2 regions of the Heyndrickxia vini genome follow, and region 1 is predicted to be linked to the other one. Evidence: a T-box and tRNA genes for the amino acid it is inferred to sense, from the RefSeq annotation. Region 1 holds a T-box; the other holds one or more tRNA genes.

Region 1 (6,343 bases):
AGATTTAATTTTTCACCTTTATTTAGCTTGTCCTTTAACTCATCTGGAGTAATGGTACGAAAATCACTCATAGAATACCTTCCTTTCTTGTCTGTTAATATACCTTTATTATTATATCATCATAGAAAGGAAATACACCTTTTTGGAACCTTACTTAGTGATTAAAACAGCTTCTATAATAAACCGTTGTGGAGCATCGCCGATAAAGTTGAATGGATAGCAGGTGGTCACTGTTAATGTTGCCCTGGGCTTTGGTACGATGACGGTACGATCATCCGCATCAACAATTCTCGTTTTTCTAATTTTATACTTAAATTGTCCTGCGCTCGTTTTTACAATGACTATATCATTTTTTTGCATTTGCCCAAGCTTTCGAAACACTGTATCCCGATGACCAGATAACACAGAATTATCGTTTTCACCCGGCAAAACACTTTGAGCAAAATGTCCAACACCTTTTTCTAATTCATCTTCATCCGCACCCTCATATATTGGTAAATCTGCATTGATTTTCGGAATGATTAGTTGACCAATTATTTCCCCTTTAACAGGTGCTCTTTTGTATAACGGTTCATCTGTTTTCAGCTGATTGGTCTTCTTATGAGCATCAAATTTCTTTTCGGAAGCTTCGGGCTTTAATAATTTATAACCGTTTATACTTATCATAATTAATCCCGCTGCTATTACTACGATACTACAAACGTAATATACTCGTTTTTTTGTTAATTTCATAGATTTATCGATCGCCACCTACGGAACATAAATATGCCAATTGCCATTAATATTAATCCACCTAATAAATAATCTCCATAATGTCCAGCAGTATTTGGCAACTTACCACCTTTAATTGTTTTCTTCATTGGTTTCGTAATGACTTTTTCAACTTTGTTTACCTTTTCAGCTGTATCTTTAATAATTTCTGATCCAAACATATCTGGAGTAAGTATTAAGTCTGCTAATAATTTATTATTATTATCGTAAATTTCGATTAATAAATTATATCCATTTGTTGATGTTAATTGGGCTAATTCATTTAATGAAATTGGCTTTTTATCTGAACCTTTCACTAAATAAAATTTAGTATTTAACTCAAATATGCCAAGCAGTTCTTGATAAACATTTACGATTTCATTTATTTCTTTTTCCGATAAATCTGATTTACTTTCAAAATCTCCTAGTGCCATCATACGTTCCGATAATTTATTTAACTTTTCCTCCGTATTTTCATCCAAATTAAGTGACATAAAGTGATTAAGTAAATTCCCTACTTCTTCATCAGTAATGCCAATCTCTTCAAAAATACCGGAAAAGATATCTGAAATCGAATCATCTGAATAAGAGATAAGTGCATCTTCAAGGTCCTCAATGAATTCATAGTTATCAATTGAATCACCATTACTTTTCAATAAATCTACCATTTCATCGTATGTCATATCATACTCTTTCAATAATTCATTAAGGTTTTTATCTGTAATTGGTGTTCCAATATAGAAAGAAATAGCATCGTCAAGGGCATTGGTAAAATGGTAGACATCATAAATATTATCGTTTTTTTCCATTTCTCCGTTCTTAACTAAAAAATTCTTAACATCAGATTCATCTTTAAACTGATATTTTTTTATCAAATTTTGCAAATTACTTTCTGAAAGCGGCTCACCCACTAGTTTTTTAATATCGTTTACAGTTGAAAAAGATTGGATTGATGTATTGTAAAAATACTCCAAATGCTCATTTAAATCTTTTTCGGACATATCGATACTTTCCAAATACGTTTGAAGCTCCGTTTTATTTGGTGCGGCAAAACTTATTTTAGGTAAAGTTGTAAAACAAAGAAAAACGACTGCAATGAATAATAAAAATCTTTTCAATTTCTTGCTCCCCCTAGATGTCAATTATGAACCTTTTTACAATAAACGATAAATAATTTTTTGGGTAGAATTGACATACGGTTACCTTTGTATTATAATTCCAAAGTTTTTCAAATTAAAAAAATAAGCAGAACCTTTTATTTAAAGGGTTCTGCATTTTGGATACGAAAGAAATAATAAGCTCCTTTGGATAAATGTACCTCTGTTTCCACCAACTTTTTTTAATTCGCAACAATATTTACAAGTTTTCCTGGTACAGCAATCACTTTTCGCACCGTTTTTCCTTCAATTAATTCTTTGACTTTAGCATCATTCATTACTTCTGATTCTAGTTGTTCACGAGTGGTTTCACGAGATACCATCATTTTTGAACAAACTTTTCCATTTAACTGAATGACGATTTCAACCTCTGAATCAACAAGTTTCGACTCATCATAAGCTGGCCATTGTTCGTATGAAATTGTTTCACTATGCCCTAGTTTACTCCAAAGCTCTTCTGAAATATGTGGACAGATTGGTGAAAGTAATTTAACAAATCCTTCAATATATGCTTTCGGTAAAACGTCCACTTTGTATGCATCATTGATAAATACCATCATTTGTGAAATTGCCGTATTAAAGCCTAAACTTTCGTAGTCTTCTGTAACCTTCTTAACAGTTTGATGATATACTTTTTCAAGAACTTCACTATTACCAGTTTGGACTTTATTTGAAATTTGGCCATTTTCATCGACCATTAGTCTCCATATACGATCAAGGAATCTTCTTGCACCGTCTAATCCGTTCGTTGACCAGGCAATCGATGCATCTAACGGACCCATAAACATTTCATAAAGACGTAACGTATCTGCACCATGACTATCAATGATTTTATCAGGGTTGACGACATTCCCTTTTGATTTACTCATTTTTTCATTATTTTCACCAAGGATCATCCCTTGATTAAATAACTTTTGAAAAGGTTCTTTCGTAGGTACAGCACCAATATCATACAAAAACTTGTGCCAGAATCTTGCATATAGAAGATGGAGAACCGCATGCTCCTGTCCACCAATATATATATCAACAGGTAACCATTTCTTTAATTTATCAAAATCGGCAATTGCTTTATCATTTTTTGGATCGACATAGCGCAAGAAATACCAGCTGCTTCCAGCCCATTGTGGCATTGTATTCGTTTCGCGTCTACCTTTCTTACCTGTTTGTGGATCCTCCACATTTACCCAGTCTTGAATATTTGCTAAAGGCGATTCTCCTGTGCCAGATGGCTTAATTTCCTTTGTTACAGGAAGGGTTAACGGAAGTTGGTCTTCGGGCACTGGCGTCATTGTCCCATCTTCCCAATGAATAATCGGAATTGGTTCCCCCCAATAACGTTGACGACTAAATAACCAGTCTCGAAGGCGATAGGTAATTTTCTTTGTTCCCACCTGTTTTTCTTCAAGCCACGCAATCATTTTTTCGATTGCATCTTCTTTGTTAAGGCCATTAAGGAAGTCAGAATTAATATGCTCACCATCACCAGTATAAGCTTCCTTCTCAATATCCCCACCTTGAAGAACTGCCTTTATTGCTATACCAAATTTTTTCGCAAACTCGTAATCCCTTTCATCATGTGCAGGGACCGCCATAATGGCACCTGTACCGTAGCTCATTAATACATAATCCGCGATCCAAATTGGCATTTTTTCATTATTAACTGGGTTAATTGCGTAAGCACCAGTAAACACACCTGTTTTATTTTTCGCTAAATCCGTTCGTTCGAGATCGCTTTTTGATTTAATTTGCTCCAAATATGTAGCAATTGCTAACTTTTGTTCTTCCGTAGAAATTACATCAACTAGTGGATGTTCTGGAGCAAGTACAGCATATGTTGCACCAAACAAAGTATCAGGGCGTGTTGTAAATACCGTAAATGTTTCTTCCGTATTTTCAATATTGAAAGTAACCTCTGCACCTTCTGAACGACCAATCCAATTTCTTTGCATATCCTTTAGGTTTTCTGGCCAATCAAGCTCATCCAAATCATCTAGCAGACGATCAGCATAAGCAGTTATTTTAAGCATCCATTGTTTCATCGGACGGCGTTCTACGGGATGGCCGCCACGTTCACTTTTCCCATCAATAACTTCTTCATTTGCCAGCACGGTACCAAGAGCTGGGCACCAGTTTACTGCTACTTCATCAATGTAGGCAAGTCCTTTTTCATACAGCTTAAGGAAAATCCATTGTGTCCATTTATAATAATCCGTATCAGTCGTATTCACTTCACGTTCCCAATCATAGGAGAACCCAAGTGCTTTAATTTGACGTCGAAACGTTTCAATATTATGCATTGTGAATTCAGCAGGATCATTCCCTGTATCAATAGCATATTGTTCTGCAGGTAATCCAAAAGCGTCCCATCCCATTGGATGAAGTACATTATATCCTTGCATACGTTTCATTCTTGAAACAATATCTGTTGCTGTATAGCCTTCAGGGTGCCCCACATGCAGGCCCGCCCCAGACGGATAAGGAAACATGTCTAATGCGTAGAAATTTTTCTTATTCTCATCCTCAGTTGTTTTAAATGTTTTGTTTTGTTCCCAATACTTTTGCCACTTTTCTTCAATTTCATGATGATTAAAGCTCATGAATCTCAACCTCCTAATTTTTTCATACAAAAAACCCCTCATCCCTATAAAGGGACGAGAGGTTATAGTTAACTCCCGCGGTACCACCCAGATTAGTGTAAACACCACTCACTTCATTCATCCTTAACGCGGAAAACGGCAAACACTACTTAATCCTGAAATGGATGTTCACATTTGCAACTCTAAGGTGAGTTCATGATGGTCTTGGTTAGCTTTCACCGGCCGCCAACTCTCTTAATCAAGGGGGCATCATTACTAATCCTTATCAACGTTTAAATATCTGATAATTGTATTCACCATTTTATCCAATTTTATTCAATCTTTCAAGCCCTTTTTAAAACTCACATCGAAATCGACTGTTTCTCCGCTTTTGATTTCAATGGACGGTCATAGATTAAAGATAATACAATGGATATAACAAATAAAATTAGCAATGCTTTAAATAATATGGACATAGAATATAAATCGACTAAAATTCCACCCAATAATGGACCAATCATTCTCCCGCCAGTCGCCGTACTATTAACAATTCCTTGGAAGAATCCCTCTTTTCCTTTTGGAGCCAAACTATCGGCAATCGTTGGCACAGTCGGCCAAACAAACATTTCACCAATCGTTAAAATAATCATAGCAGCTAAAAACCCTTTAAAATCTGATGCATAACCGGCAATACCAAACGAAATCATAAAGATTATGATTCCCGTAATGATGGGCGCCTTTAAATTCGTTCCAAACCGCTTTACGATTGGATTTAATAATGGCTGCCCCAAAACAATTAATGCGCCATTAATCGTCCACAGCATACTATACTGTCTAAGTGAAATATTTATTTCTTGCGTGTATGTGGAAATCGTAGACTGCCATTGCACATATCCGACCCAACATAATAAGTAGCCGCTGCATAAAATCAACAAGGCAATTAATTTTGTTCTGCTCTTCACAACTTTTTTCTCTTGAATGACCGAAGTATAGTTTCCTCGATCAATGTTAATTTTTCGATAACCAAAAAAGGCAATCAAGAAAAAGACAATAAACATAATTAAGTTAGCAAGGAAGATATAATCAAAAGAAAAAGACGCAACAAAACCACCAAGTGCCGAACCTACTGCAACACCAAAATTTTGCGCAATATAAACGGCATTAAAAGCTTTTCTTCCCCCTTCTTTCCAGACCGCACCTGCCATCGCAAACATCGCTGGTACAATGATACCCGCTCCAAGCCCAATAATTGTTAAAAAGATTGGATATAACGGCCATCCATGCCAAAAAGTCATTCCGATTAAAGAGAAGATTGTAATCATTATTCCAAGTAAAATCGAACGATATCCGCCAATTTTATCATATAAGTTTCCACCAATTAAATTTCCTATTACGCTTGCAGCCGAATTTAGCATTAAAACGACTCCTGCAACCGATAGTGATTTCCCCAAGTGATCATGAATATAGATAGCATTTAACGGCCATAAAAAAGAAGAGCCTGTTACATTCACCATCATACCGATCACTAATAGCCATAAGGATCTAGGCATGAAAAACGCTCCCTTTCCCCCTAAAATTTTGCATTACCTACATCATTTTATTTCTTTTCATAAGCAGCTTCAAGAGGCAAATCTCAAAAAGGCATACACATAATATTCTGTTAATCATTAGAAAGATGGAAGCGCCTTGTTAGGCGCAGAATCCGGACAGAAATGTAAAAAAGAGCGAGCTATCGCTCACTCCTTTCATTACTATCACTAGTTTAATCCGGATTTTCGATATGTTGTTTTGATCGTATAGGCTGACTCTTTTTGGAATTTTGCTTCTTTACTTCTTTAACCGGATCGTAATCTTGACCAA
Region 2 (6,343 bases), 1.2 Mb from region 1:
CGGTGACAAACCGGAGGAAGGTGGGGATGACGTCAAATCATCATGCCCCTTATGACCTGGGCTACACACGTGCTACAATGGATGGTACAAAGGGTTGCTAGACCGCGAGGTTACGCCAATCCCATAAAACCATTCTCAGTTCGGATTGTAGGCTGCAACTCGCCTACATGAAGCCGGAATCGCTAGTAATCGCGGATCAGCATGCCGCGGTGAATACGTTCCCCTTTGTACACACCGCCCGTCACACCACGAGAGTTTGTAACACCCGAAGTCGGTGAGGTAACCTTTGGAGCCAGCCGCCGAAGGTGGGACAGATGATTGGGGTGAAGTCGTAACAAGGTAGCCGTATCGGAAGGTGCGGCTGGATCACCTCCTTTCTAAGGAATATGGAAGACCACTGACGTGGTTACAAAAAGACGCTTTCGTTTTGTTCAGTTTTGAGAGGTTAATTCCTTTCAAACTAATTGTTCCTTGAAAACTAGATAAAATGAGAAATAACCAAGTAATAACCGAGAATCGCCACTTTATGGATGAATCCATTAAGTAAGTAATAAACAACCTTTTTAGGTTAAGTTAGTAAGGGCGCACGGTGAATGCCTTGGCACTAGGAGCCGATGAAGGACGGGACTAACACCGATATGCTTCGGGGAGCTGTAAGCAAGCTTTGATCCGGAGATTTCCGAATGGGGAACCCACTGCCCGTAATGGGGTAGTATCCTTACTTGAATACATAGAGTATGGAAGGCAGACCCGGGGAACTGAAACATCTAAGTACCCGGAGGAAGAGAAAGCAAACGCGATTTCCTGAGTAGCGGCGAGCGAAACGGAAGAAGCCCAAACCAAGAGGCTTGCCTCTTGGGGTTGTAGGACACTCTATACGGAGTTACAAAGGAACGAAGTAAATGAAGAGGTCTGGAAAGGCCCGTCAAAGAAGGTAACAACCCTGTAGTTGAAACTTCGTTCCCTCCAGAGTGGATCCTGAGTACGGCGGGACACGTGAAATCCCGTCGGAAGCAGGGAGGACCATCTCCCAAGGCTAAATACTCCCTAGTGACCGATAGTGAACCAGTACCGTGAGGGAAAGGTGAAAAGCACCCCGGGAGGGGAGTGAAAGAGAACCTGAAACCGTGTGCCTACAAGTAGTTAGAGCCCTATGCGTATTTCCTTCGGAAAGACGCCGGGTGATAGCGTGCCTTTTGTAGAATGAACCGGCGAGTTACGATTTCAAGCGAGGTTAAGCTGAAGAGGCGGAGCCGCAGCGAAAGCGAGTCTTAATAGGGCGAATGAGTTTGAGGTCGTAGACCCGAAACCAGGTGATCTACCCATGTCCAGGGTGAAGGTAAGGTAACACTTACTGGAGGCCCGAACCCACGCACGTTGAAAAGTGCGGGGATGAGGTGTGGGTAGCGGAGAAATTCCAATCGAACTTGGAGATAGCTGGTTCTCTCCGAAATAGCTTTAGGGCTAGCCTTAAGGTAAGAGTCTTGGAGGTAGAGCACTGTTTGGACTAAGGCCTCATCGGGTTACCGAATTCAGACAAACTCCGAATGCCAATGACTTATCCTTAGGAGTCAGACTGCGAGTGATAAGATCCGTAGTCAAAGGGAAACAGCCCAGACCACCAGCTAAGGTCCCAAAGTATACGTTAAGTGGAAAAGGATGTGGAGTTGCTTAGACAACCAGGATGTTGGCTTAGAAGCAGCCACCATTTAAAGAGTGCGTAATAGCTCACTGGTCGAGTGACTCTGCGCCGAAAATGTACCGGGGCTAAACGTATCACCGAAGCTGTGGATGGACACCGTCTGGTGTCCGTGGTAGGAGAGCGTTCTAAGGGCTGAGAAGCTAGACCGTAAGGACTGGTGGAGCGCTTAGAAGTGAGAATGCCGGTATGAGTAGCGAAAGAAGGGTGAGAATCCCTTCCACCGAATGCCTAAGGTTTCCTGAGGAAGGCTCGTCCGCTCAGGGTTAGTCGGGACCTAAGCCGAGGCCGAAAGGCGTAGGCGATGGACAACAGGTTGATATTCCTGTACCACCTCTTCACCGTTTGAACGATGGGGGGACGCAGGAGGATAGGGTAAGCGCGCTGCTGGAATAGCGCGTCCAAGCAGTTAGAGGGGTGACGAGGCAAATCCCGTCACCATGTACCTTGAGCTGTGATGGCGAGGGAAATATAGTACCGAAGTTCCTGATTCCACACTGCCTAGAAAATCCTCTAGTGAGGTGAAAGGTGCCCGTACCGCAAACCGACACAGGTAGGCGAGGAGAGAATCCTAAGGTGAGCGAGAGAACTCTCGTTAAGGAACTCGGCAAAATGACCCCGTAACTTCGGGAGAAGGGGTGCTCTGTTAGGGTGCAAGCCCGAGAGAGCCGCAGTGAATAGGCCCAGGCGACTGTTTAGCAAAAACACAGGTCTCTGCGAAGCCGCAAGGCGAAGTATAGGGGCTGACGCCTGCCCGGTGCTGGAAGGTTAAGAGGAGAGGTTAGCGCAAGCGAAGCTTTGAATTGAAGCCCCAGTAAACGGCTACGTAACTATAACGGTCCTAAGGTAGCGAAATTCCTTGTCAGGTAAGTTCTGACCCGCACGAAAGGCGCAACGATCTGGGCACTGTCTCAACGAGAGACTCGGTGAAATTATAGTACCTGTGAAGATGCAGGTTACCCGCGACAGGACGGAAAGACCCCGTGGAGCTTTACTGCAGCCTGATATTGAATTTTGGTACAGCTTGTACAGGATAGGTAGGAGCCTTTGAAGCCGGAGCGCCAGCTTCGGTGGAGGCGTCGGTGGGATACTACCCTGGCTGTATTGAAATTCTAACCCGCACCCCTGATCGGGGTGGGAGACAGTGTCAGGCGGGCAGTTTGACTGGGGCGGTCGCCTCCTAAAAGGTAACGGAGGCGCCCAAAGGTTCCCTCAGAATGGTTGGAAATCATTCGCAGAGTGTAAAGGCACAAGGGAGCTTGACTGCGAGACCTACAAGTCGAGCAGGGACGAAAGTCGGGCTTAGTGATCCGGTGGTTCCGCATGGAAGGGCCATCGCTCAACGGATAAAAGCTACCCCGGGGATAACAGGCTTATCTCCCCCAAGAGTCCACATCGACGGGGAGGTTTGGCACCTCGATGTCGGCTCATCGCATCCTGGGGCTGTAGTCGGTCCCAAGGGTTGGGCTGTTCGCCCATTAAAGCGGTACGCGAGCTGGGTTCAGAACGTCGTGAGACAGTTCGGTCCCTATCCGTCGTGGGCGTAGGAAATTTGAGAGGAGCTGTCCTTAGTACGAGAGGACCGGGATGGACGCACCGCTGGTGTACCAGTTGTCTTGCCAAAGGCATCGCTGGGTAGCTATGTGCGGAAGGGATAAGTGCTGAAAGCATCTAAGCATGAAGCCCCCCTCAAGATGAGATTTCCCTTAGTTTATCTAAATAAGACCCCCTGAAAGATGATCAGGTTGATAGGTTCGAGGTGGAAGTGTGGCGACACATGGAGCTGACGAATACTAATCGGTCGAAGACTTATCCTAATTTGATTCAATGTTATTACGAAGTATTTCTCATCTATCTAGTTTTGAGGGAACAAACCCTAAAATTTTTATAGTCTGGTAATTATGGCGAGAAGGTCACACCCGTTCCCATCCCGAACACGGAAGTTAAGCTTCTCAGCGCCGATGGTAGTTGGGGGCTCTCCCCCTGCAAGAGTAGGACGTTGCCAGGCTGTATAATAAATGGAGGATTAGCTCAGCTGGGAGAGCACCTGCCTTACAAGCAGGGGGTCGGCGGTTCGATCCCGTCATCCTCCACCATATTAACAAAATAGTAATATGCCGGCCTAGCTCAATTGGTAGAGCAACTGACTTGTAATCAGTAGGTTGGGGGTTCAAGTCCTCTGGCCGGCACCATTTTTAAAAGAAATGAGCCATTAGCTCAGTCGGTAGAGCATCTGACTTTTAATCAGAGGGTCGAAGGTTCGAGTCCTTCATGGCTCACCATTAAATTTACGCGGGTGTGGCGGAATTGGCAGACGCACCAGACTTAGGATCTGGCGCCGCAAGGCGTGGGGGTTCGACTCCCTTCACCCGCATTATAACTAATTAAGTCGCGGAAGTAGTTCAGTGGTAGAACACCACCTTGCCAAGGTGGGGGTCGCGGGTTCGAATCCCGTCTTCCGCTCCAGACAACCCTTGCCGGGGTGGCGGAACTGGCAGACGCACAGGACTTAAAATCCTGCGGTAGGTGACTACCGTACCGGTTCGATTCCGGTCCTCGGCACCAAAGTTTTTTTGCGAAGCGAAATAACTTTCATTATATGCGCCCGTAGCTCAATTGGATAGAGCGTTTGACTACGGATCAAAAGGTTAGGGGTTCGACTCCTCTCGGGCGCGCCATTAAGTACGGGAAGTAGCTCAGCTTGGTAGAGCACTTGGTTTGGGACCAAGGGGTCGCAGGTTCGAATCCTGTCTTCCCGACCATTATATACAAAAACTAATATGGGGCCTTAGCTCAGCTGGGAGAGCGCCTGCTTTGCACGCAGGAGGTCAGCGGTTCGATCCCGCTAGGCTCCACCATAAGATATTTTAATGAAAAAAGTTATTGACAAAGAAACTTAATAATGATAAATTATAAAAGTTGTCTTTGAAAAATTGATCTTTGAAAACTGAACAAAACGAAACGTCAATTAATTTATTTTTAAACTAGAGCTATATCAAACATCTTTTTGGAGAGTTTGATCCTGGCTCAGGACGAACGCTGGCGGCGTGCCTAATACATGCAAGTCGAGCGAATCTTTGTGGGAGCTTGCTCCTACGATGATTAGCGGCGGACGGGTGAGTAACACGTGGGTAACCTGCCTGTAAGACTGGGATAACTCCGGGAAACCGGGGCTAATACCGGATAACTTTTTTCTTCGCATGAAGAAGAATTGAAAGGTGGCACTAGCTACCACTTACAGATGGACCCGCGGCGCATTAGCTAGTTGGTGAGGTAACGGCTCACCAAGGCGACGATGCGTAGCCGACTTGAGAGGGTGATCGGCCACACTGGGACTGAGACACGGCCCAGACTCCTACGGGAGGCAGCAGTAGGGAATCTTCCGCAATGGACGAAAGTCTGACGGAGCAACGCCGCGTGAGTGATGAAGGTTTTCGGATCGTAAAACTCTGTTGTTAGGGAAGAACAAGTATCGTTCGAATAGGGCGGTACCTTGACGGTACCTAACCAGAAAGCCACGGCTAACTACGTGCCAGCAGCCGCGGTAATACGTAGGTGGCAAGCGTTGTCCGGAATTATTGGGCGTAAAGCGCGCGCAGGCGGTTTCTTAAGTCTGATGTGAAAGCCCACGGCTCAACCGTGGAGGGTCATTGGAAACTGGGAGACTTGAGTGCAGAAGAGAAGAGCGGAATTCCACGTGTAGCGGTGAAATGCGTAGAGATGTGGAGGAACACCAGTGGCGAAGGCGGCTCTTTGGTCTGTAACTGACGCTGAGGCGCGAAAGCGTGGGGAGCGAACAGGATTAGATACCCTGGTAGTCCACGCCGTAAACGATGAGTGCTAAGTGTTAGAGGGTTTCCGCCCTTTAGTGCTGCAGCTAACGCATTAAGCACTCCGCCTGGGGAGTACGGCCGCAAGGCTGAAACTCAAAGGAATTGACGGGGGCCCGCACAAGCGGTGGAGCATGTGGTTTAATTCGAAGCAACGCGAAGAAGAACCTTACCAGGTCTTGACATCCTCTTGCCCTCCCTAGAGATAGGGATTTCCCTTCGGGGACAAGAGTGACAGGTGGTGCATGGTTGTCGTCAGCTCGTGTCGTGAGATGTTGGGTTAAGTCCCGCAACGAGCGCAACCCTTGACCTTAGTTGCCAGCATTTAGTTGGGCACTCTAAGGTGACTGCCGGTGACAAACCGGAGGAAGGTGGGGATGACGTCAAATCATCATGCCCCTTATGACCTGGGCTACACACGTGCTACAATGGATGGTACAAAGGGTTGCTAGACCGCGAGGTTACGCCAATCCCATAAAACCATTCTCAGTTCGGATTGTAGGCTGCAACTCGCCTACATGAAGCCGGAATCGCTAGTAATCGCGGATCAGCATGCCGCGGTGAATACGTTCCCGGGCCTTGTACACACCGCCCGTCACACCACGAGAGTTTGTAACACCCGAAGTCGGTGAGGTAACCTTTTGGAGCCAGCCGCCGAAGGTGGGACAGATGATTGGGGTGAAGTCGTAACAAGGTAGCCGTATCGGAAGGTGCGGCTGGATCACCTCCTTTCTAAGGAATATGGAAGACCACTGACGTGGTTACAAAAAGACGCTTTCGTTTTGTTCAGTTTTGAGAGGTTAATTCCTTTCAA

The links. A T-box is a leader RNA that pairs with one kind of tRNA and senses whether it is charged. The one in region 1 lies ahead of leuS (leucine--tRNA ligase), so its partner is inferred to be a tRNA-Leu.
Region 2: it has a tRNA-Leu gene. The T-box ahead of leuS (leucine--tRNA ligase) is inferred to sense a tRNA for this amino acid. The anticodon was not compared.

The regions. Positions count from the first base shown of each region.
Region 1 covers NZ_CP065425.1:1,311,630-1,317,972, reverse strand. The annotation lists gene I5776_RS06580 (rhodanese-like domain-containing protein) at 1-71, opposite strand, end outside; gene I5776_RS06575 (class D sortase) at 151-732, opposite strand; gene I5776_RS06570 (processed acidic surface protein) at 729-1,868, opposite strand; gene leuS (leucine--tRNA ligase) at 2,090-4,504, opposite strand; T-box leader at 4,552-4,782, opposite strand; gene I5776_RS06560 (MDR family MFS transporter) at 4,846-6,033, opposite strand; gene I5776_RS06555 (glycogen biosynthesis protein GlgD) at 6,246-6,343, opposite strand, start outside.
Region 2 covers NZ_CP065425.1:86,952-93,294, forward strand. The annotation lists rRNA gene I5776_RS00440 (16S ribosomal RNA) at 1-377, shown strand, start outside; rRNA gene I5776_RS00445 (23S ribosomal RNA) at 567-3,516, shown strand; rRNA gene rrf (5S ribosomal RNA) at 3,591-3,707, shown strand; tRNA gene I5776_RS00455 (tRNA-Val) at 3,720-3,795, shown strand; tRNA gene I5776_RS00460 (tRNA-Thr) at 3,816-3,891, shown strand; tRNA gene I5776_RS00465 (tRNA-Lys) at 3,906-3,981, shown strand; tRNA gene I5776_RS00470 (tRNA-Leu) at 3,992-4,073, shown strand; tRNA gene I5776_RS00475 (tRNA-Gly) at 4,091-4,165, shown strand; tRNA gene I5776_RS00480 (tRNA-Leu) at 4,176-4,264, shown strand; tRNA gene I5776_RS00485 (tRNA-Arg) at 4,301-4,377, shown strand; tRNA gene I5776_RS00490 (tRNA-Pro) at 4,385-4,461, shown strand; tRNA gene I5776_RS00495 (tRNA-Ala) at 4,482-4,557, shown strand; rRNA gene I5776_RS00500 (16S ribosomal RNA) at 4,704-6,261, shown strand.